2 regions of the Kosakonia radicincitans DSM 16656 genome follow, and region 2 is predicted to be linked to the other one. Evidence: predicted binding sites of a transcription regulator. Region 2 holds the regulator's gene; the other holds the start of a gene.
What was found. The regulator LexA, encoded in region 2, represses DNA repair genes until DNA is damaged. The targets are predictions, from matches to a motif close to TNCTGTATGTACATACAGNA.
Positions count from the first base shown of each region.

Region 1 (12,140 bases), 110 kb from region 2:
GTTTAACACCAACTACCACTACATGGTGCCGGAATTCAGCAAAGGCCAGCAGTTCAAACTGACCTGGACGCAACTGCTGGATGAAGTGGACGAAGCGTTGGCGCTGGGCCACAAGGTGAAACCCGTACTGCTTGGGCCGGTCACATACCTGTGGCTGGGCAAAGTGAAAGGCGAACAATTCGATCGCTTAAGCCTGCTGAACGATATTTTGCCGGTTTACCAGCAAGTGCTGGCCGAACTGGCGAAACGCGGTATTGAGTGGGTGCAGATAGACGAACCGGCGCTGGTGCTGGAACTACCGCAAGCGTGGCTGGACGCCTTCAAACCGGCGTATGACGCCCTGAACGGCAAAGTAAAACTGTTGCTGACCACCTATTTCGAAGGCGTCACGCCGAACCTGGACACCATTACCGCGTTGCCGGTGCAGGGTCTGCATGTCGATCTGGTACACGGTAAAGACAACGTTGCGCAGCTGCATCAGCGTCTGCCTGCCGACTGGCTGCTCTCTGCCGGTCTGGTGAATGGCCGTAACGTCTGGCGCGCCGATCTGAGTGAAAAATATGCGCAGATTAAGGATGTGGTCGGCAAACGCCCGCTATGGGTTGCCTCTTCCTGCTCGCTGCTGCACAGCCCGATCGATCTGAGTGTTGAGACACGTCTTGATGCCGAAGTGAAAAGCTGGTTCGCCTTCGCCCTGCAAAAATGTGAAGAACTGGCGCTATTACGTGATGCCCTGAACAGCGGCAACACAGAAAAACTGAATGAATGGAGCGCCCCGATCCAGGCGCGCCGCCACTCTACCCGCGTGCACAACCCGGCGGTGGCAAAACGTCTGGCGGCGATCACCGCGCAGGACAGCCAGCGCGCGCGTCCGTACGCTGAGCGTGCACAAGCGCAGCGCGTGCGTTTCAACCTGCCAGCGTGGCCGACCACGACTATCGGCTCGTTCCCGCAAACCACCGAGATCCGCGGCTTGCGTCTGGATTTTAAACAGGGACGTTTAGATGCGGGCAATTACCGCACCGGCATCGCTGAACACATTAAACAGGCGATTATTGAACAGGAGCATTTGGGGCTGGATGTGCTGGTACACGGCGAAGCTGAACGTAACGACATGGTGGAATACTTCGGTGAACACCTTGATGGTTTCGTCTTTACGCAAAATGGCTGGGTACAGAGCTACGGCTCTCGCTGCGTGAAGCCGCCGGTAGTGATCGGCGATGTGAGCCGCCCGGAAGCGATTACCGTCGAGTGGGCGAAGTACGCACAATCGCTGACCGACAAACCGGTCAAAGGCATGCTGACCGGTCCGGTCACCATCCTCTGCTGGTCTTTCCCGCGCGAAGATGTCACCCGCGAAACCATCGCCAAACAGATCGCGCTGGCGCTGCGTGATGAAGTGGCCGATCTGGAAGCTGCTGGCATTGGCATCATCCAGATCGACGAACCAGCACTGCGCGAAGGTTTACCGCTGCGCCGCAGCGACTGGGAGGCTTATCTGGCGTGGGGTGTGGAAGCGTTCCGTATTAATGCGGCGGTGGCGAAAGATGACACGCAGATCCACACACATATGTGTTATTGCGAGTTCAACGACATCATGGATTCTATCGCCGCGCTGGATGCGGATGTGATCACCATCGAAACCTCGCGTTCGGATATGGAACTGCTGGAGTCGTTCGAAGAGTTCGAATACCCGAACGAAATCGGACCGGGCGTGTACGACATTCACTCGCCGAACGTGCCGAGCGTGGAGTGGATCGAAGCCCTGCTGCAAAAAGCGGCGCAGCGCATTCCGGCACAGCGTTTGTGGGTGAACCCGGATTGCGGTCTGAAAACCCGCGGCTGGCCGGAAACCCGCGCCGCGCTGGCTAACATGGTGAAAGCCGCGCAGAACCTGCGTCAGCAGTAAACAGCCATGCGCCGCCGGAATGTTCCCCGGCGGCGTTTTTTGAGGTATTACGGCGTTTCGGTTAACAACTCCAGAGAGAGGGTGTAGACGCCGGGTTCAAACACATCGCCATCCTGGCCATAAAAGCTGAATGTTTGCTCCGCGCCAGCCGCCAGCGGGTTATTGGATTTATAAGCATCGTCCGCCGCGCTCCAGGTACTGTCGAGATTGACCCCCAGATTCGGCACAAGGTGTTTCTCCGCGCTGTTACTGGTGCTAACCCATACGATATCGCCATTACTCCCGCGAGAATCCCCCTGCCCACGGATGTAATAAGTGCCTGCGGTGGTCGATCCGTTTTTAATAATGATGGTCGCAGCATGATCCATAATAGAATCGCCAGTATAGATATTGCCTGCCCCCAGCGTTCCTTCAGCGTCCATGCCTTTGGTAATGCTCCATGATGTTGGCGCATTCAGCGTCATGGAGGTGGTCGCGCTTCCATGGGATGTCAGTGCCGCAAAACTCTGGTTGCTCATCAGGGTCAGTAAAGTAGTTAGCATTACTTTTTTCATTATCATCATTCCTTTAATTTCATTGTCATTACACAACTTTGGATGCGACAAAGACACAAAAGCTGTGGTGCGGCTTCTCATTCAGGAAAACCGTAAAAATGGGTAGAGCAGTTAACCCTCTATGCCAGCGTGACCTCACGCAGCGGTGTTACGGCGTTTCAGTTAACAACTCGATCGAGAGGTTATAAGTGCCGGGTTCAAATGTATCGCCGGCCTGCCCATAAAAACTGAACGTTTTCTCATCGCCTGCACCCAGCGGGTTGTTCGATTTAAAGGCGGTGTCGGCAGCACTCCAGGTACTGTCGAGCGTGGTGGTAAGATTTGATACAACGTGTTTTTGCGCACTGTCGCTGGCATTGACCCACACAATTGTGCCGTCAGTCTCAAGGGAGTCCCCTTGTCCGCGAATGTAGTACGTGCCCGCAGCCGTCGACTCGTTTTTAATAATGATGGTCGCGGCATGGTTCAGAATGCTGTCGTCGGTATAGGTGTTGCCAGCCCCAAGGATTCCTTCTGCTTCTACGCCTTTGGTGATGCTCCATATTGCTGGTGCGTTAAGGGTCATGCTGGTGGTGGCGCTACCGTGGGATGTCAGCGCGGCAAAACTCTGGCTGCTCATCAGCGCCAGTAAGGTGGTCAGCATTATCTTTTTCATAAATCATTCCTTTAGTTTCATCATCGTTAATTGATCCCGCGCCGCATACCTGGACGTGGGTGGCGTCACCTTTACAGGTGACAACCTGTTGCGCAGGCTTCCGATCCTGAAGCCAGCGTAATGCGTTGTGCTCATTGTTCAGGGGACGATGGCAAGCGCGTTGGCCGTAATGACGTACTCATCGGCAACGGCTTGCTGGTTTCCGTCGATGACAATCTGAAAGCTGGCTCGCGTCGCGGAAGTGCTCCTGACGATGCCGCCTCGATCCTTGTTCTCCCCTGACCAGCCTTCACCTGCCAGCCGGATCCGCAATTGGTGCGCAGAATCACGCTTTCCCGTCAGGACATATCGCCCCGGTGCCGAAGTGCTCTTCTGTGCATTCAGCCAGACCAGATACCCGGAATGTGCCTCCTGAAAAACCATCCGGCCGCGGCCGATAACAGTGCCATCACGCAATTTGGTGTCCTGGGGCGGACGTATGTTCAGCGTGACTTCTGGTATGGTTTCCGCTGCCTGCGCCTCTGCTGCGGGTAAACAGATCGCGGTTGCTATCAGTAACGGGAGTGCGATTTTCTTTTTCATTTCAGATACCTTCATGCTGAATGGCACATTGCGCTAAGGGCATAGATACCCGCCGAGCTTTTTTCTTCAGGCAGACGGTAGTCCGCTATGCACGAGCGTTCATGACCCAGCGAGACCAGAAGTCTTCCCGTTTGTGGAAGCCCGCTCATGTAAACCTCTCCACCATCACCCGTAATGCCTGCTCCGGTATTGGTCTCATTACCCGCAAGCGTGACCAACGCGCCAAAGGGCACCAGACGGTTATTCGCCTGAGTCAGCGTGATGACGGCACGGGCACCTGTCCGGGTTGAGAATTTCGCCGCGATGACTGCACCTGCTGTGGGGACTATCCGGGTGTCCGTTTGCGGGACTTCAACATCAGCGGGTAGGGTATTGGGATCGAGCGTCACTAAATTCGCCTGATAGGGCATCACATAGTCCAGCGTGGTGTATCCACGAAAATCGGTTTTCACTCCGGGGATATCGCCTGCCGATACGCCTGCTGCGCCCGGCGCTTCCACCAGCGCCACGGTTTCTCCCAGCGGCTGGCCCAGCGTGATCCCATGGCGATGAATCACTACGCCGCCAGCCAAGCCCGCATTCATCTGTCGGGAGGATGGGCTATAGCGATAGCCGCCTTTCAATTCACCATAAGCGCCGCGCCAGGTCAGATTAACCAGGCTGCTGTTTCGGTCAGTCGCCGGGTTGCCTGGCGTCATCCGTTCACGTACATCCCAACTCAGACGGCGATCAAAACTGTCGCCATTCAGTCCCATCTCATGCTGCGCACCGCGTATATCCCCGTTTACCATCTGATAACTGGCCCGTGTGTGGTTTCCCATCCAGCGATCCAGAGGCAGGCTAATCCAGAAACTCACTTCCCGATCCGTTTTACGCCCGGCTGGCTGCGCGCCGCTGTGGTAAACCGGCTCCTGGCGTTGCGTCCAGTTCAATGAGCATGTGGCATCGTGGAAACTTGTGGACCAGGAGACCATCAGCTCATCCCGCGTCCCGCGCTGTTGCCAGTAGCTCTCCCTGGCCCCCGTCAGGCTCACTGAACCCCACTGTCCCAGGGACTGGCTGAGCGTCAGGCTGGAGCGCGTTTTACGGCGCAAATTGTTCTGATTCAGGTATTCGCCAGCGTCATGCGCCCGATCACTGTCCAGCACTGCCGACAATCCGTGAAATCCCGACGATGCGTAGCGGTAGCTGGAAAATGTGAATCCAGTATTCGTCGCTTCAATGTTTTTGCTGTAGCGCACGCGCCAGGCGCTGCCTTGTGCATGCGCTTTTCTGTGCGGCTTTCTCTGTTCCTGAATACCATCCAGCGAAATAGCGCCCAACCTATTGAGTGATACCCCTAACCCCAGCGATGCTGCGCTGTAATGGGCTGCGCCCTGTAAACCACCGTAGGCCGTTATGCCCCATGGCAGCCCATACATCAGTGACGCCTGAGCAACATAACTATCGCTGACCGCGCCATTTGACGGGCGATAGCGACCGCTCATCAGGTTGTATTTGAAGTAACCTTCACGCAGCGCGATAGCTGGCGTGGTCGAGGGCACAATAAAACTTTGCTGGTGCCCGTCGTTTTCAAAAACTGTCACCTGTAAGTCGCCGCCGTCACCGGCGGAGGGAAGATCTGTCAACGCAAACGGCCCTGGTGCAACGGTGGTGCTGTAAATCACATAACTGCTACGTTTGACTTCAATCCGGGCCTGCGTATGCGCGATCCCCCGAATAACAGGGGCGAACTCTCTTTGGTTATAGGGAACCATTGCTTCATCGGAGCCAAGCATCACTCCCCGAAATGGAATGCTGTCAAAGATGTCGGCCGGGGTATAACGATCCCCCAATGCCAGACGGCTTTTCAGGCCATATAATCCGCGTTCAGCATAGGTCCAGGCTGTCTGCCATTTTCCTGGCGATTGGCCCTCTTTCTGCCAGGTTGTCAGGTTCCGCAAACGCCAGGCACCGAGATTCGCTCCCGGTTCGAGCTGGGCAAATATGGTGCTATTCGTTGAGGATCCACTGCCTGATGACGTCGAACGGGCCGTATTTATGCGGTAATTCATCCGCAGGGCAGGAATGCCATCATCCCAGAGTTCCTGTGGCGCGAGACCTGATACCTTCGGGCGCAGTGCTGCCTGCGGGACACTGAGCAACAATTGCTGCCGATAAAACTGGAATGTTTCTGTCGCCTGCGGAATAGCCGTCAGCGCCGCACATTGCTGTGTTTCGTCATCGGTTGTTTTCTCTGAAGCGCGAGCGGCAAACAGACCAGGGTACTGTTCTGTTTTCACGCCATACTGTGTCAGCAGTGCTTCAGTCAGGCAGGTTTTCAGAAAACGCTTGCCACTTTTATCACGCGCCTGGTGGAATACCATCTCCCTGGAATCCACCACGTCGCCATTTAGCAAAATGTCTACCGGGTAAATTCCAGGTAGCTGGCTTCCTTCGTTAAAAACCGAAATATCAACGTTTCTTCCTTCTTCGCCACCTAACAGTGCGGGATCAAATGACCAGCTTTCTGCCGCCGCATTCACTGATGAACATGTGCAGGCAGCTATCCCAAAAGAGAATAATGGCAGAATATAATATTGTTTTACTGTCATATAAATGTGAGTTAAACAACGTTGAATATTATTGTTTTATAAACAGTAATGTGGCCCTAAATATATCTTCTGCCCTTCGATAAACGCAAAATCAAAGAGGATAAAAACGCGCATCGTTGTCATAGAGCAAGAGTGGTATCAATAAATTAGCACCTGCATATTAATTTCACATATTCATATGCATAATAAATGCGCTTGCTTCTACGCCGTGTCGCATTAAATAACATGGTTATTCTGCGTTGGTTTGCCAGGTCTGGCTTTCACCGCCGTAATCGTTCACGATCTTCCATTCAATCCTTTTACTTCTTGTCGCGGAAGGCAGTGTGAAATCACGCGAAGAGAAGGGCGCAACGTACTTGATATCCTGTACGGTAATGTCATTAATTTTTAGCGTACTGATATTAATGTAAAACGGTGAGTTATTCGTTGCGGTCAACTTATTACCGTGCTGTTGCCATTGCAGGCGATTTTCTGCATCGTCAGGATGGCCTTTTAACGCGCCTGGCCGAATGAGCAGTTTGATGCAATTATTTATAGTGAGTTGAACGTTCAGTGATACTTTATCGGCCTTTTCTTTTGCCCACTCGTCTCCCGCTTTAGGGGGAATTCCCTTAACACATAACCACTGTAAAGTTTCACGGTCGGCCCTGAAATTACCGCCGGTGCGCACAATACGTAATCGGCTGGACTGCTGTCCGTCCAGGCGCATCAGCGGGGGCGTTACAACAAACGGTGCTTTATTCTTCCTGTTTTCCTCCAGCGCCTGAGACTGAATCAGAATGGGGTAATCCTGCGGATTGGTTACCGTCAGGGTTGTACCGTTAGACGCAGGATCATAAATCAAACGAGAGGCGCCAAGCCGGACTGAAAACGTTTGGGTCGACGTTGCAGAATGGGAGGATGCGGCTGAGGCGATGTCAGGGAAAAAGCAAATAGATACGGCTAAAAGTGACAATGCTGAAATATTTTTTTTCACGTGACTACCCTGTATGAAAATATAAGAAAAAACGCTAATAAATAGTTGCGCAGAAGAAATCATTTTTTACGGAACTTAGCCCGGGTTTTGTTATGTCCAACACCACTCTGTGGTGCTAGTCTGTGCAGTTATTTAGTACCGTCAAAAAATATGAGTCATTCCTTTTTTAATATGCGCTAAGCATAATCTTATTAAAGGCGCTTGCCTGTAATAAGGTGTATCTAAAGTATTGCATGGAAGAGAAGAACAGGTAAACCAGCCAGGTTCAATGTCTGGTCGCCACAAAAATGTAAAATCATTTTTTTTGCTGGTGTTTTTTTATGCTGAAATTATAAAAGACATTAAAATACATGCTATTAAAAGATGCTATCGTTGAGTGTTTTCGGGGGAGCAATTTCTTATTTCTGATAGGGTAATGGAATTTTCTTGATCCCATCAAACTTTTTCTTAATGAAAAACGAAGATTTCATATAAATCAGTTTCCCTTCATTCAGTGTTAATACGGTCAGAAATTCCTGAAATTCTCGTATTAGCATTTTATTTTTAATATTGCTGGCCGGGGAATTTCCCCGGCACGGATATTATTTTTTACTGTACTGGGCAAACCATGTCAGCATGCGTTGCCAGCCATCTTTTGCCGACTCTTCATGATAACTCGGGCGGTAGTCGGCATTAAAGGCATGGCCCGCTTCCGGGTAAATCACAATCTCGGCAGTGGCATTGGCTGCCCGCAGCGCCTGGCGCATAGTTTCCACGCTTTCGAGCGGAATGCCGGTATCCTGCGCACCGTATAAACCCAGTACCGGCGCGGTCAGATCGGTTGCGACATCTACCGGGTGGCGCGGCGAGTTGAGAGATTTCTCTCCCACCAGCTTACCGTACCAGGCTACCGCGGCTTTCAACTGCGGGTTATGCGCCGCATACAGCCAGGCGATACGGCCGCCCCAGCAAAAACCGGTGATCAACAACTGATGCGCATTGCCGCCATTGCGCGCCGCCCAACTGGCGACGTGGTCGAGATCGGCCAGCACCTGGGCATCCGGCACCTTGCTGACCAGCCCGCTCAGTAGCGTCTGGATATCGGCGAAATCATTCGGATCGCCCTGGCGGAAGTAGAGTTCAGGCGCAATGGCGAGATAACCTTCCAGCGCCAGGCGGCGGCAGAGATCGCGGATATGTTCATGTACGCCGAAAATTTCCTGTACCACAATGACAATCGGCAACGGGCCATCGGCATTTTTGGGGCGGGCATGAAACGCAGGCATATTGTCACCCTGCGTTGGAATGGAGGTTTCGCCTGCGATTAGGGCGTCCTCCGGTGTGTGAACGATGGTGGAAGCGTGAGGCGAAGCCGCAGGTGCAAAGCCCGGCTGTTTGTTGGTTGTCATGGCATTCTCCATACCCTTTTATTAGCGCTCCAATAACTATAGACGGAAGGTCTGGCGCGCGCGCAAATCCCCGTTTCATCGACTATCTTTGCTGCTGCGTAGTGAGATACAGCATGTTAATGTGATATGAATCACTAATTTATGGAAATGATATGCAAACATTTTCGTTCATGGTGACGTCAATCACGAAAACGGACAGGCGCCTTCTGTAAAGTGGCTTTTTGCCTCTCCTGATAAAACCAACCACAGAGGAGTCTGTTATGTCCAGGTCTGATGTTTTTCATCTCGGTCTCACCAAAAACGATTTACAAGGGGCTACGCTGGCGATCGTCCCTGGCGATCCGGAGCGTGTGGAAAAGATCGCCGCGCTGATGGATAAGCCGGTCCAGCTGGCATCTCACCGCGAATTTACCAGCTGGCGTGCCGAACTGGATGGCAAACCAGTTATTGTGTGTTCCACCGGTATTGGCGGTCCGTCAACCTCTATCGCCGTAGAAGAACTGGCGCAGCTTGGCATCCGCACTTTTCTGCGTGTCGGCACGACCGGGGCGATTCAGCCGCATATCAATGTTGGCGATGTACTGATTACCACCGCCTCCGTGCGCCTTGATGGCGCCAGCCTGCATTTTGCGCCGATGGAATACCCGGCGGTAGCTGACTTTGCCTGCACCACGGCGCTGGTCGCAGCGGCGGATGCGATTGGCGCAACCAAACACATTGGCGTAACGGCATCTTCCGACACCTTTTACCCTGGCCAGGAGCGTTATGACACATTCTCCGGGCGTGTGGTGAAAAGCTTTAAAGGCTCAATGGAAGAGTGGCAATCAATGGGTGTGATGAATTATGAAATGGAATCCGCGACGCTGCTGACCATGTGTTCAAGCCAGGGGCTGCGCGCCGGGATGGTGGCTGGGGTGATTGTGAATCGTACCCAGCAGGAGATCCCGAACGCAGAAACGATGAAACAGACCGAAAGCCACGCCGTGAAAATCGTGGTGGAAGCCGCGCGTCGCCTGCTGTAATTCCTCTCTCCCGGTGCCCGGTAATGCTGCATTTACCGGGCCTGACAAATCCCTTTCCGTTTCTGCGTAGCGCCTCGCAGGAAAAGCCCTTCCCAACTGGACGTTTATACAGCACAATTCCCGCTTGTACGGATAAGGTCTGGAGGAGGCGTGGTGGACACTTCAATCATCGTCATGGCAGCGCTGGCGCTGGCAGGATTACTGGTCGGCTGGCTGGCTGCAAGCTGGCGCGGAGCGCAGCAGCAGGCGGAATTGCTTGCCGAGCAACGTGATGTGTTTAGTGAACTGAGCGCCGCCCGCCAGCAGTTAGTTCAGAGTGAACACTGGCGTGAAGAGTGCGAACTGCTCAATAACGAGCTGCGCAGCCTGCAACATATTAACAGCTCGCTGGAAGCCGATCTTCGTGAAGTCACCACCCGTCTGGAATCCACCCAGTTGCATGCGGAAGAGAAGCTACGCCAGATGCACAGTAGCGAGCAGCGTCTCAGCGAACAATTTGAAAACCTTGCGAACCGCATTTTTGAGCAGAGCAACCGGCGGGTGGATGAACAGAACCGCCAGAGCCTGAACGGCCTGCTAACGCCGCTGCGCGAGCAGCTCGACGGTTTTCGCCGTCAGGTGCAGGAGAGCTTTGGCCAGGAAGCGCGCGAACGCCATACGCTGGCGCATGAAATCCGCAATCTGCAACAGTTGAACGCCCAGATGGCGCAGGAGGCCATCAACCTGACGCGCGCATTGAAAGGCGATAATAAAACGCAGGGCAACTGGGGCGAAGTGGTGCTGACCCGCGTGCTGGAAGCCTCCGGTCTGCGCGAAGGGTACGAGTATGAAACCCAGGTCAGCCTGGAAAACGACAGCCGCGCGCGTATGCAGCCGGATGTGATCGTGCGCTTACCGCAGGGCAAGGATGTGGTGATTGATGCCAAAATGACGCTGGTAGCCTACGAGCGCTACTTCAACGCCGAGGATGAATTTACCCGCGAAGGCGCATTGCAGGAGCATATTGCCTCGGTACGTAATCATATTCGCCTGCTGGGGCGCAAAGATTATCAGCAGCTTCCCGGCCTGCGTAGCCTCGACTACGTTCTGATGTTTATTCCGGTGGAACCGGCATTCCTGATTGCCCTCGACAGACAGCCCGAACTGATAACGGAAGCGCTGAAGAATAACATTATGCTGGTCAGCCCGACCACGCTGCTGGTGGCGCTGCGCACCATCGCCAACCTTTGGCGCTATGAGCATCAAAGTCGCAACGCACAGCAGATTGCAGAAAGGGCGAGTCGACTGTATGACAAAATGCGCCTGTTCGTTGATGACATGTCGTCCATCGGCCAGAGCCTGGATAAAGCACAGGATAATTACCGTCAGGCGATGAAAAAACTCACCGCCGGGCGCGGCAACGTGCTTGCACAGGCGGAGGCATTTCGCGGCCTTGGCGTTGAGATCAAGCGTGAGATTAATCCAGAATTAACGGCTGAAGCGCAGGCGCAGGATGAAGAGTTTCGCCTGCGAGCAGGGCAGGAAGCGTTAAACGAATATAATGAAGACAATCAGTTAGACGATGCAACGCAGGATGAGGAACCTGACCAGAAGGCGTCATCGGCCGGTTGAATCGTAGGGCAATTGCGTCCAATCTGATACACTTCACAAACAAATTCTTAAATAGCAGGCACTAAGATGGCGGAAGATTCAAAAGAGACAACACACTTTGGTTTTCAGACCGTCGCCAAAGAAAACAAAGCCGACATGGTGGCGCATGTTTTCCATTCGGTCGCGTCAAAATATGACGTTATGAACGATTTGATGTCGATGGGCATTCACCGTTTATGGAAGCGTTTTACCATTGATTGCAGCGGCGTACGCCGTGGGCAGAAAGTTCTCGATCTGGCTGGCGGCACTGGCGATCTGACCGCTAAATTCTCGCGTCTGGTGGGTGAAACCGGGCAGGTTGTGCTGGCTGATATCAACGACTCAATGCTGAAAATGGGGCGCGAAAAGCTGCGCAACATCGGCATTATCGGTAACGTCGAGTATGTACAGGCAAACGCAGAAGCGTTGCCGTTCCCGGATAATACCTTCGACTGCATTACCATCTCTTTCGGCTTGCGCAACGTAACGGAAAAAGAGCAAGCGCTGCGCTCCATGTTCCGCGTGTTGAAACCGGGCGGGCGTCTTCTGGTGCTGGAGTTTTCCAAACCGATTATTGAGCCGCTAAGCAAAGTGTACGACGCGTACTCTTTTCATGTTCTGCCGCGCATTGGCCAACTGGTGGCAAGCGATGCCGACAGCTACCGCTATCTGGCGGAATCCATTCGTATGCATCCCGATCAGGAGACCCTGAAAGCGATGATGCAGGACGCGGGTTTTGAAAACGTTGATTACTACAATCTGACCGCCGGTATTGTTGCTCTGCACCGTGGCTACAAATTCTGACAGGAGTGCGTATGCCCTTTAAGCCGA
Region 1 covers NZ_CP018016.1:5,549,800-5,561,939, reverse strand. Annotated here, with positions in the region: gene metE (5-methyltetrahydropteroyltriglutamate--homocysteine S-methyltransferase) at 1-1,909, shown strand, start outside; gene Y71_RS26700 (hypothetical protein) at 1,957-2,463, opposite strand; gene Y71_RS26695 (hypothetical protein) at 2,612-3,118, opposite strand; gene afaD (AfaD family invasin) at 3,257-3,700, opposite strand; gene Y71_RS26685 (fimbria/pilus outer membrane usher protein) at 3,712-6,294, opposite strand; gene Y71_RS26680 (fimbria/pilus periplasmic chaperone) at 6,524-7,270, opposite strand; gene Y71_RS26675 (dienelactone hydrolase family protein) at 7,852-8,658, opposite strand; gene udp (uridine phosphorylase) at 8,919-9,680, shown strand; gene rmuC (DNA recombination protein RmuC) at 9,834-11,291, shown strand; gene ubiE (bifunctional demethylmenaquinone methyltransferase/2-methoxy-6-polyprenyl-1,4-benzoquinol methylase UbiE) at 11,358-12,113, shown strand; gene ubiJ (ubiquinone biosynthesis protein UbiJ) at 12,125-12,140, shown strand, end outside.
Region 1: a site for LexA is predicted at 9,775-9,794, ahead of rmuC (DNA recombination protein RmuC). Genes of this name have one in related genera too.

Region 2 (12,140 bases):
ATCAATCGAAAACTCAATCCACGCAGCTGGCAACCGGCGGTCAACGCCTCGATGTGCCGGGTATTAGCGGCCCGGTTGCGGCGTGGAGCGTACCGGCGAACATCGGCGAACTGACGCTGACGTTAACCAGCGAAGTGGATAAGCAAACCAGCGTATTTGCGCCGAACGTGCTGATTCTTGATCAAAACATGACGCCTTCAGCCTATTTCCCCAGCGAGTACTTTACCTATCAGGAACCCGGTGTGATGAGCGCCGATCGCCTGGAAGGGGTGATGCGCCTGACGCCTGCGTTGGGACAACAAAAAATCTATGTACTTGTTTTTACTACAAACAACGACTTACAGCGCACCACGAAATTAATCGATCCGGCAAAAGCCTATGCCAAAGGCACCGGCAATGCGGTGCCGGATATTCCTGATCCTATTGCGAAGCACGGCACTGACGGGAAACTGACGCTGAAAGTGAAAAACAGCAGCGGTTCCAGCGTGCTGGTCGGCCCGCTGTTTGGCTCTTCTGGCCCAGGCCCGGTCACCGTGGGTAACACTGCGGCGCCGGTCTACAGCGCACAACCTGCGCCGGTAGCGGCTCCGGCTGTTGCTCCTGCGCCAGCCGCGAAAAGCGAGCCAATGCTGAATGATACGGAGAGTTATTTCAATCAGGCCATCAAACAGGCCGCTGCCAAAGGCGATATTGATAAAGCGCTGAAATTGTTGAATGAAGCTGAACGCCTCGGGTCGAAAACCGCCCGTGCCACTTTTATCAGCAGTGTAAAAGGCAAGGGGTAACCCATCCCCGCACTGCCGATATTTTGCAGTAACTGGTGCGTCGCCTGGCGCACCCTTTTTCCGGCGCAGATGCGCGCTGTTGCGCATCTGTTGCGCTGATGAAAACCGTTTGAAGTTTCCCCGCACGAGCCTGCCTGTTCTGCGATACACTATTGCTACGTTATGTACCGGAGAGTAAGGCATGTCACACCCTGCGCTTACGCAATTGCGTGCGCTGCGCTATGTAGACGCAATACCCGAACTGGAACCGCAATTGCTGGACTGGCTGTTGCTGGAAGATTCCATGACCAAACGTTTTGAGCAGCAAGGTAAAAAAGTCAGCGTCACATTGATTCAGGAAGGCTTTGTCACGGTGGACGAGATTGCGCCCGAACGCGCACATTTACCGGAAGAGGCACGTTACTGGTTACGGGAGATTATCCTTTGCGCAGATGGTGAACCCTGGCTTGCCGGGCGCACCGTTGTGCCGGAATCGACCCTGAGCGGCCCGGAAATGGCGCTGCAACGGCTGGGCAATACGCCGCTTGGGCGATATCTCTTTACCTCTTCAACGCTTACGCGTGATTTTATTGATATTGGCCGTTATGAGCAGCTGTGGGGACGGCGTTCCCGCCTGCGTCTGGGGGGGAAACCCTTGATGCTTACAGAACTGTTTTTGCCTGCGTCGCCGCTGTACTAAGAGGAAAATAGAATGGAGTGGAGTCTCACGCAGACTAAGTTGTTAGCCTTTCACAGGCTTATGCGTACGGACAAACCGATTGGCGCGTTGTTGCTGTTGTGGCCAACGCTGTGGGCGTTATGGGTGGCAACGCCTGGCGTGCCGCCGCTGTGGATCTTACTGGTGTTTGTTGCGGGCGTCTGGCTGATGCGCGCGGCGGGCTGCGTGGTGAATGATTACGCGGATCGCAAATTCGACGGGCATGTTAAACGCACGGCGAACCGACCGCTGCCCAGCGGCGCGGTCACGGAAAATGAAGCGCGGGTGTTGTTTGTTGTTCTGGTGCTGCTGGCCTTTGCGCTGGTGCTGACGCTGAATATGATGACCATCCTGCTGTCGGTGGCGGCGCTGGCGCTGGCGTGGGTTTATCCGTTTATGAAGCGCTACACGCATCTGCCGCAGGTGGTGCTCGGCGCGGCATTTGGCTGGTCAATTCCGATGGCGTTTGCAGCTGTAAGCGAATCTGTACCGCTAAGCTGCTGGACCATGTTTTTCGCCAATATTCTGTGGGCGGTGGCCTACGATACCCAGTACGCTATGGTTGATCGCGATGATGATGTGAAGATTGGCATCAAGTCGACGGCGATTTTGTTTGGTCGCTACGACAAGCTAATTATTGGTATTTTGCAGGTTGCCGTGCTGGCGCTGATGGCGTCCATTGGCTGGCTGAACGGGCTGGGCTGGGCGTATTACGCTGCGGTACTGGTGGCGGGCGTGCTGTTTGTTTATCAACAGATATTGATTGCGGGGCGCGAACGCGACGCCTGTTTTAAAGCTTTTATGAATAACAACTACGTGGGGCTGGTGCTGTTTTTAGGGCTGGCTTTTAGTTACCTGCACTGAATCTAAAAACTGCCGGACGCGGCTGCATGTTATCCGGCCTGCGGGGTTCTCTCATCCCACAGGCCGGATAAGCGCAAGCGACATCCGGCGGATACGTCCCGGCTTACACTTCCGCTTGCGTCGCGCTTTCAATCGTCAGACGCACATCCGACGTTATCAAGTCTGCCAGCATCTGGTAAACGCCCAGCGTTCGCGTCGGGTCTGCATCGCCGCTGTCGCTGATATACCCTTCATCACGCAGCGTTAACACCAGCGTGGAGAATACCGCTTTGTCGAAGAATTCCGGCGCGTTGATACCATGCAGCACAGACAGACGTTGCGCCAGCGTGCGGCTCTCTTTTTCCAGCGTGCTGCGGTTCATTGACGGCGTGTTGCCAAGCAGCCAGAAGGTGATGGCATAGCGCTGTAACGTCTCGCGCGCACCGGCGGCCAGCAGTTGCAGCGTCCGCGAATGGGCCGGGTTGATGCTCAGGAGATCGTCTTTGACAGTAATTAAGCCCTGGCGCAGCAGCTCTTGCGTCAGGTTTTCCAGCACTTCCGCCAGCTCGGCTTTTTCCCAGCGCAGGAACAGCTCGGCTTTCAGCAGCGGATAGAGCAGCTCAACGTGGCGCAGAATATCGCTACGGGAGATGGCGCGATGCTGGGTCACGATCGCCGCCATCAGCGACGGCAGCATCAGCATGTGGGCAATGTTGTTGCGGTAATAGGTCATCAATACTGCCTGTTCGCGCGGCAGAATAATGATATCGCCGATGGTGTCTTTCTCGACTTCGAACTTATTCATCTGCAACGCGTGGTCGATAAGCGCGTCCGCGCTGGCGGCAGGCGTTGTTGAATCCGGCGAGTAAGGCACATTGCGCATCAGTTCGAGGTAGCAACTGAGTTGTTCGGTTAACTGCTCGCGCGTCAATGAACGCTGGCGCGATGCCAGCAGCGCCGTACAGCACAGGTTCATGGCGTTGGCCGCACCGGCATTGTTAATGCGAACCATCAAATCGGCGGCAATGTTATTTACCGTCGGCGTCAGCCATGCCGGGCGAATCGCTTCGATGGGATCGATAGATTCGCGCCACTCCGGAACATGGTGATTCAGGTAGTTCATCAGCGGAATGGGTTCACCGAAGTTCACATAACCTTGCCCCAGATTGCGCAGCTTGCTCAGCCCGCGCACCATCTGCACCAGGCTCTCTTTCTCTTTGGTTGCGCCGCGCAGCTCTTTCGCATAGGTGCCCACCTCCATCACATGCTCATAACCGATATAAATCGGTACCAGCGTGATTGGGCGCGTACCGCCGCGCAGCATCGCCTGGATGGTCATCGACAGCGTACCGGTTTTCGGGTCCAGCAAACGGCCGGTACGTGAACGACCACCCTCGACGAAATACTCAACCGAATAACCGCGGCTGAACAGTTCGCCCAGATATTCGCGGAACACAGTGGAGTAGAGTTTGTTGCCTTTAAAGGTACGGCGAATAAAGAAGGCGCCCAGGCGGCGGAAAATCGGCCCGGCGGGCCAGAAGTTCAGGTTGATGCCTGCGGCAATGTGCGGCGGCACCAGCCCCTGGTGATAGAGCACATATGAGAGCAGCAGATAGTCCATATGGCTGCGATGGCAGGGCACATAGACAATCTCATGGCCGTCGTGCGCAAGCTGGCGCACGCGTTCGGCGTTGTGCACGTTGATCCCCTGATAGAGACGGTTCCAGGTAAAGCCGAGGATACGGTCGGTCAGACGGATCATTTCGTACGAGAAGTTGGCGGCAATCTCTTCCATCAGCGCGATAGCGTTTTGCTGCGCTTTGTCGTGAGAGATTTTTTTGCTGCGCGCTTCGTCTTCGACCGCACGGGCAATCGCTTTAGAAGAGAGCAGCTTATTGAACAGATCCTGACGCGCCGGCAGACGCGGCCCAACGGCGGCCAGACGCTGTCGCGCGAAATGCATACGCGCCACACGCGCCAGTTTCTGCGCGATAATTTTATCGGTGCCGTGCTCGGTCGCCATGCGGCGCAGGGAGACGGGCGGCGAGAAGCGCACAAAGCTATCGCGGCCAAGCCAGGAGATCGCGAAGAATTTCTGGATGCCGTTCAGCATGCGCAGCGGCGGATTAATCTCGCCTTTTTCACGCCCCGGAGAGCGGCCAAACATCACCGATACCGGCACCATTTGCACATCCAGATCCGGATGGCTGCGGTGTAAATCCAGGTAGTCGTGGAACAGTTTGATGGACTCTTCTTTTGGCGTGTAATAGGTAAACACGCGCGGCCCGCCATGAATAAACACGAAACGCGGCAGTAATACGCCGTCGATTTCCAGGGGTTCCAGGGGATCGGGCAGTTCGTGCGCCAGACACTGAGCACGCAACGTCATCAAATCTGCCTTAGAGTTATAAGGCAGCACGTACATAATAGGACGTGAAGTATCGAGACCCAGTTCCTGTGCAGGTTCTGCAGGTATCGATTTACTTTTTACCAGTACACTTAATGGTAAATTCAGTAATTTGTAGTAAATTCGTGGCCAACCGGACATAAAAGATGAAAAGCCTCTGGTTAATAATAGTGCCATTGCGCCGCAAGAATATCAGAAAGCGCACGTAATTTCTGTTGTACCTCAGTACGCTGATGTAGACATTGACGTTTATTACATAAAAAGGTTCTTTTCATGGCCAATAATACCACCGGAATTACCCGAATCATTAAAGCAGCAGGTTACTCATGGAAGGGCGTTCGCGCTGCATGGATCAATGAAGCCGCCTTCCGTCAGGAGCTGGTAGCCGTTGTTTTAGCTATCATTATTGCTTGCTGGCTGGACATTGACACGGTCACACGGGTATTGCTGATTAGCTCGGTGTCGCTAGTAATGATTGTTGAAATCCTAAATAGTGCAATTGAAGCTGTCGTAGACCGAATTGGTTCTGAATTTCACGAACTTTCCGGTCGGGCGAAGGATATGGGATCGGCGGCAGTGCTGATGTCGATCCTGCTGGCGCTGTTTACCTGGATCTCGCTTCTTTGGTCGCATTTTCGATAACGCTTCCAGAAATCAATAACTCCCTGGTTTTTTGCTTAAATTTGGTTCCAAAATCGCCTTTGACTGTATATACTCACAGCATAACTGTATATACACCCAGGGGGCGGGATGAAAGCATTAACGGCCAGGCAGCAAGAGGTGTTCGATCTCATCCGCGATCGCATCACCCAAACCGGTATGCCACCAACGCGTGCGGAAATCGCACAGCAATTGGGGTTCCGTTCCCCAAATGCGGCTGAAGAACACCTGAAAGCGCTTGCGCGCAAAGGGGTTATCGAAATCGTCTCCGGCGCATCGCGTGGTTTGCGTCTGCTGCTGGAAGAAGAAGAGGATATCGGTTTACCGCTGATTGGCCGCGTTGCTGCGGGTGAACCGCTGCTGGCGCAACAGCATATCGAGGGTCACTATCAGGTCGATCCCGATCTCTTCAAGCCTCACGCGGATTTCCTGCTGCGCGTCAGCGGTATGTCGATGAAAGACATCGGTATTATGGACGGCGACCTGCTCGCAGTGCATAAAACGCAGGACGTGCGTAACGGCCAGGTGGTCGTCGCACGTATTGATGATGAAGTTACCGTGAAACGTCTGAAAAAACAGGGTAACACCGTCGAACTGCTGCCGGAAAACAGCGAGTTTTCCCCGATCGTCGTCGATCTGCGCGATCAAAACTTCACCATTGAAGGGCTGGCGGTTGGCGTCATCCGTAATGGTACATGGCTCTAACGCCTGTTCTTTTCGCAGCGACACAGAATACCGTGGCGCTGCGTAATACACTTTTCCCCCATTGATTCGACACTGCCATGCCGTTGCTGAATGCATCTGACAGAGCACTGTGGCGGCTTGCGCTGCCCATGATCTTCTCCAATATCACTGTTCCGTTACTGGGACTGGTGGATACCGCCGTGGTCGGGCACCTGGATAGCCCTGTTTACCTCGGCGGCGTGGCGATTGGCGCAACGGCTACCAGCTTTTTGTTTATGCTGCTGCTGTTTTTGCGGATGAGCACAACCGGTCTTACGGCACAGGCGTTTGGCGCGAAAAACGCACCTGCGCTGGCGCGCGCGCTGGTACAACCGCTGCTACTGGCGCTGTTGGCTGGCGGGGGAATTATGTTGCTGCGTACGCCGCTCATCGATCTAGCGCTGCACATCACCGGTGGGAGCGAAGCCGTGCTGGAACAAGCGCGGCGCTTTCTTAATATCCGCTGGCTGAGTGCGCCAGCGTCGTTGGGAAATCTGGTATTACTCGGCTGGTTGCTGGGCGTGCAGTATGCCCGTGCTCCGGTGATCCTGCTGGTGGTAGGGAACCTCCTCAACATTGTTCTCGACCTGTGGCTGGTGATGGGTCTGCACATGAATGTGCAGGGGGCAGCGCTCGCCACCGTTGTGGCTGAGTATGCGACTTTCGCCATCGGTCTGCTGATGGTGCACCGCGTGTTGGTGATGCGCGGCATCACCCTGCCAGCGCTGAAAAATGCCTGGCGCGGCGGTATGCGGCGCTTATTAGCGCTTAACCGCGATATCATGCTGCGCTCGCTGCTCTTGCAGCTCTGCTTTGGCTCAATCACCGTACTGGGCGCGCGTCTTGGTGGCGAGACAGTCGCCGCTAACGCGGTGCTGATGATGTTTCTCACCTTTACAGCGTATGCGCTGGATGGTTTTGCCTACGCGGTCGAAGCGCATTCCGGGCAGGCCTACGGCGCGCGCGACGGCAGTCAATTGATGGAAGTCTGGCGAGCGGCGTGCCGCCAGGCCGGGCTGGTGGCGCTGTTCTTTGCGGCGATTTATGCGCTGGCAGGCGACAACATTATTGCCTTGCTGACTTCGCTTCCTGCCTTGCAGACGCTCGCCGGGCATTACCTATTCTGGCAAGTGATTCTGCCGCTGGTGGGCGTGTGGTGTTACTTGCTGGATGGCATGTTTGTTGGCGCCACGCGCGCAGCGGAGATGCGTAACAGTATGGCGATTGCCGCTGCCGGGTTTGCTGTCACGCTGCTGACGGTTCCGGTGTTGGGGAATCACGGTTTATGGCTATCGCTGACCGTCTTTCTCGCCCTGCGCGGGCTTACGCTTGCCTGGCTGTGGCGTCGCCACTGGCGTAATGGCAGCTGGTTTTCCGACGCGAATCCTTCCTGATATTGCCAGGCTTTTGCCTGTTCCCTCGTCTCGCTTATGCTGTTTTTAATCATCTCGACGGTTAAAGATTCCGAATAAAAATCGATTGCCGGAATCCTTAACTACAATAATCAGTACGTTCAGCAGAACGAATACATATTTAACCGAACGATAAGGAGTCAACGATGAATAAAGACGAAGTCGGCGGTAACTGGAAACAGTTCAAAGGCACTGTTAAAGAAAAATGGGGCAAACTGACCGATGATGATATGACCATCATCGAAGGTAAACGTGACCAGCTGGTAGGTAAAATCCAGGAGCGTTACGGTTATGCCAAAGACCAGGCGGAGAAAGAAGTTACAGATTGGGAAACGCGTAACGACTACCGCTGGTAGCCTGCACATCTCCTCATTGTGCTAACCCTCTAAGGCTACCCTGCCCGAAGGTACAAGGATGTACCACCCCTCCAGCTGTTTTATCTATCGTCCCGCTCAAAAGATTAACGTGGCTTTTTCTTCACCTGCACGGTGTGGTCGTGGTGGCAATGGTCGTGATGACGGCAGGACTCCACTTCGACACAGTCTGCACATAAGCCGTGAGCTTCAATGACATTATGTCGCAGAGCAAAGCCCATCTTTGCCGCCAGCGCATGCATAATATCTTCCACGCCTTCCGCCTGCTCTTCTTTTACCGAACCACAGCGATCGCAGATAAACATCGCGGATGTGTGCGTCGGCTGGTCAAAAAGGTGGCACAGCACGTAGCTGTTTGTTGATTCGACTTTATGTACGAACCCTTGTTCCAGCAGGAAATCAAGAGCGCGATACACCGTCGGCGGCTTGGCCTGCGGTTCGCTTTCACGCAGCAGATCGAGCAGATCGTACGCGCTGATGGCACTTTGTTGCAGGCTGAGTAATCTCAACACTTCAAGACGCTGGGGAGTCAGGCGCACGTTGCGCTGCACGCACAGCTTTTCAGCCTGCGCTAACATCTCTTGCGAAGTGGTCTTATCCATAGGCGCTCTCCGGTTGGGGAAATACAAGCCATACACTTTACCATGTCCTGTCGAAAACGCCGAGATCGTGGCCAGCAATCTCCATTTCTCTGGATCGCTTCCCGAAATGGATTCCGTCATCTATAAATAGTGATGGTCATCACTTAAAACAATAATCTCCGGGTACTTACGGGTATTCCGGCAATTTAGCTTCATTTTCTTACGTTATTCACAGCAATAGTGCATTCCTGTTTGTGCGAATACTTACAGGCTTAAAACTCATCTGGCTACGAGACGCATACTGTGGAAAAAAAACGTAAACTTTCGCTGGTCGCGATCGCTGTCTCCTTTTTTGTGGCAAATCAGGCAGGGGCAGCCAATACCTGGGCAGAAGCACGTAATGATGCAATGGGGGGAACGGGCGTTGCATCTGCGAATTATGGCAGCGGGCCATTAATCAACCCGGCACTGTTAGCAAAAGCAAAACCCGATGATGATATTACCGTCATCCTGCCGAGCGTACAGGCGCAAATTAGCGACAAAGATAATCTGCGCGACGAGATCGACGATATCAATGACAAAATCGATGGCTACAAAGATGTGGTCGATAACCTCACCGCTGCGGAAATTATTGCTAATCCGCTCGGTACGGTAAGGCAATTTCAGAGCGCCGCGGGCGATTTGGCGAATGAGCTGGAGTTTCTGAGAGGGAAAACAGCGCAGGCCAAAGCCGCCGCCGGTATCGCGGTAAGTATCCCCAATGATGTCCTTTCCGTGGCATTTGTGACGAAAGCTTATGCCCATGCGCGCGTCACGTCGTCAATCGATCAGCAGGACATTGACTACCTGCGCAGTATTGAGAACAGCACCGCCGTCGCCGCCGGTGAAGCGCTGAATGCGGTGATATCGCCGAATGGCAGCGAAGAAATCACCAAAAACCTCAACTCAACCGCTTCAGGCCGCGCGGCTATCGTCTCGGATTACGGCATTGCGATGGCTCGCCAGTTTGATGTCGGCGGCGTACCGTTATCCGTTGGCGTGACGCCAAAATTACAGAAAACCTGGGTCTACAACTATACGGCGTCGATTTATGACTACAAAAGTAGTGACTGGAACAGCAGCCGCTACCGTACCGATGATACCGGCTTCAACGTGGATGTCGGCCTGGCCGCGGATTTCGGCGAGAATGTGACGGTCGGTTTGACCGGTACAAACCTGATCTCCCGTGACATTGATACCAAAGACATTCGTATTCGCAACGGCAGAACGGGCGATGTGGTGAGCTATAAAGATACTTACCAGATTAGCCCGGTCGTGACGGCAGGCGCGGCATGGCATAACGACCTGCTGACACTGAGCGCCGACGGTGATTTAACCGAGACTAAAGGCTTTAAGAGCGAGAAAAATTCCCAGTATGTCGGCGTGGGTGCGGAAGTTCGCCCGTTGAGCTGGCTGGCGGTGCGTGCCGGTTACCGCGCGGATGTCAAAGGGGATGATAAAAACGTCTTTACCGGCGGTGTCGGATTTGCGCCGTTTAATCGCGTGCATATCGATCTGATGGGTCTGGTGGGTGAAGATCAAACCTGGGGGGCCGGAGCACAGCTTAGCGTGACTTTCTGATGAGTAACCGGAGGCATTGCGCCTCCGGTTTTATTGGCGCTTATTTACCGGTGAGCTTGTCGTAGCTGGTCATCAGATTACGGTAATCAGGAATATGGTTGGAAAACAGCGTTGCCAGACCTTCAATATCATTACGCCAGTCGCGGTGTAATTCGCAGGCGGCACCAAACCATGTCATCAACTGCACGCCAGCCTGGGACATACGATCCCATGCGGAATGACGTGTAATTTCATTGAATGTTCCTGAAGCGTCGGTAATAACAAACACTTCATAGCCCTCTTCAATGGCGGATAACGCCGGGAAAGCAACGCACACTTCCGTCACCACGCCAGCAATAATCAACTGCTTCTTGCCGGTTGCTTTGACGGCCTTAACGAAATCTTCGTTATCCCAGGCATTGATGTTACCCGGGCGGGCAATATAAGGCGCATCCGGGAACTGCGCTTTAAGTTCCGGTACCAGCGGGCCATTCGGTCCGGTTTCAAAACTCGTGGTCAAAATCGTGGGCAATTTGAAATATTTGGCGAGATCGCTTAACGCCAGAACATTATTTTTGAACTTGTCCGGCTCGATATCTCTTACCAGAGATAACAAACCCGTTTGATGATCAACTAACAGAACGGCTGCATCATTTTTATCAAGACGAACATACGGTTTAGACATAATAACTCCCTGTTTCAGTTGACAATAGCTTTCTGCTATTGGGTTAAGACTCCTTGTGCGTTAGAAAAAATATAGAAAGGGAACCGTGTCTCAACAAGGTGAAAAAATGCCTTCTCCAGTGACTTACAGCGAATGTGATACAATAGAAAATCTTATTGTCTATTGCTTTCGCTCACCGGCGGAATAGCGGTGAGAGCACCTCTTTTTCTGGAAATCAAAGCACGGTAATTCTGAAATGACTAACGCCAGCCAAACCAGCGTAATGCCTGTAAATTCTGACAATCACTGGTATGGGCGATTCAGCGTCGCTCCGATGCTCGACTGGACGGACAGACATTGCCGCTACTTCCTGCGTTTACTGTCGCGCCAGACGCTGCTCTATACCGAAATGGTGACGACGGGCGCCATTATTCATGGCAAAGGTGATTATCTGGCGTACAGCGAGGAAGAGCACCCGGTGGCGCTGCAACTGGGCGGCAGCGATCCGGCACAGCTTGCGCACTGTGCGAAGCTTGCGCAAGCGCGCGGTTACGATGAGATCAACCTTAACGTCGGTTGTCCGTCCGATCGCGTACAGAACGGGCGTTTTGGCGCCTGCCTGATGGGCGAAGCGCAACTGGTGGCGGACTGCGTGAAAGCGATGCGCGACGTGGTTTCTATTCCGGTGACGGTGAAAACCCGTATTGGCATCGACGATCAGGATAGCTACGAATTCCTCTGCGATTTTATTGGTACCGTTGCTGGTAAAGGCGAGTGTGAAAGCTTCACCATTCATGCCCGTAAAGCCTGGCTCTCTGGTCTGAGTCCAAAAGAGAACCGCGAGATCCCGCCGCTGGATTACCCGCGCGTCTATCAACTTAAACGCGATTTCCCGCACCTGAAGATGGCGATCAATGGCGGTATAAAATCGCTGGAAGAGGCCAAAGCCCATTTGCAGCATATGGATGGGGTCATGGTCGGGCGCGAAGCCTATCAGAATCCGGGAATTCTGGCCGCTGTCGATCGGGAGATTTACGGTGCCGATGTTGTGGATGCCGATCCTGTCGCCGTGGTTCGCGCAATGTATCCCTACATTGAACGCGAACTGAGCCAGGGCGCTTATCTTGGTCATATCACGCGTCATATGCTCGGGTTATTCCAGGGCGTGCCGGGCGCGCGTCAGTGGCGTCGTTATCTGAGCGAAAATGCGCACAAAGCAGGCGCTGATATCGCGGTAGTGGAGCACGCGCTAAACCTGGTGGCATCGAAGCGTTAAAATTTCACTAAAAGATGGTCAAATTCACTAAGCCCTGCACTGCGTTGCAGGGTTTTTTATTTTAAAATCAAAAGGTTATTTTTGGCATGCTTCTTGTAATGTAAAAGGCATTACCGATT
Region 2 covers NZ_CP018016.1:5,440,355-5,452,494, reverse strand. Annotated here, with positions in the region: gene malM (maltose operon protein MalM) at 1-785, shown strand, start outside; gene ubiC (chorismate lyase) at 967-1,464, shown strand; gene ubiA (4-hydroxybenzoate octaprenyltransferase) at 1,477-2,346, shown strand; gene plsB (glycerol-3-phosphate 1-O-acyltransferase PlsB) at 2,450-4,873, opposite strand; gene Y71_RS26180 (diacylglycerol kinase) at 5,006-5,374, shown strand; gene lexA (transcriptional repressor LexA) at 5,483-6,097, shown strand; gene dinF (MATE family efflux transporter DinF) at 6,175-7,509, shown strand; gene Y71_RS26165 (CsbD family protein) at 7,674-7,883, shown strand; gene zur (zinc uptake transcriptional repressor Zur) at 7,988-8,503, opposite strand; gene Y71_RS26155 (conjugal transfer protein TraF) at 8,786-10,102, shown strand; gene ycaC (isochorismate family cysteine hydrolase YcaC) at 10,143-10,766, opposite strand; gene dusA (tRNA dihydrouridine(20/20a) synthase DusA) at 11,002-12,021, shown strand.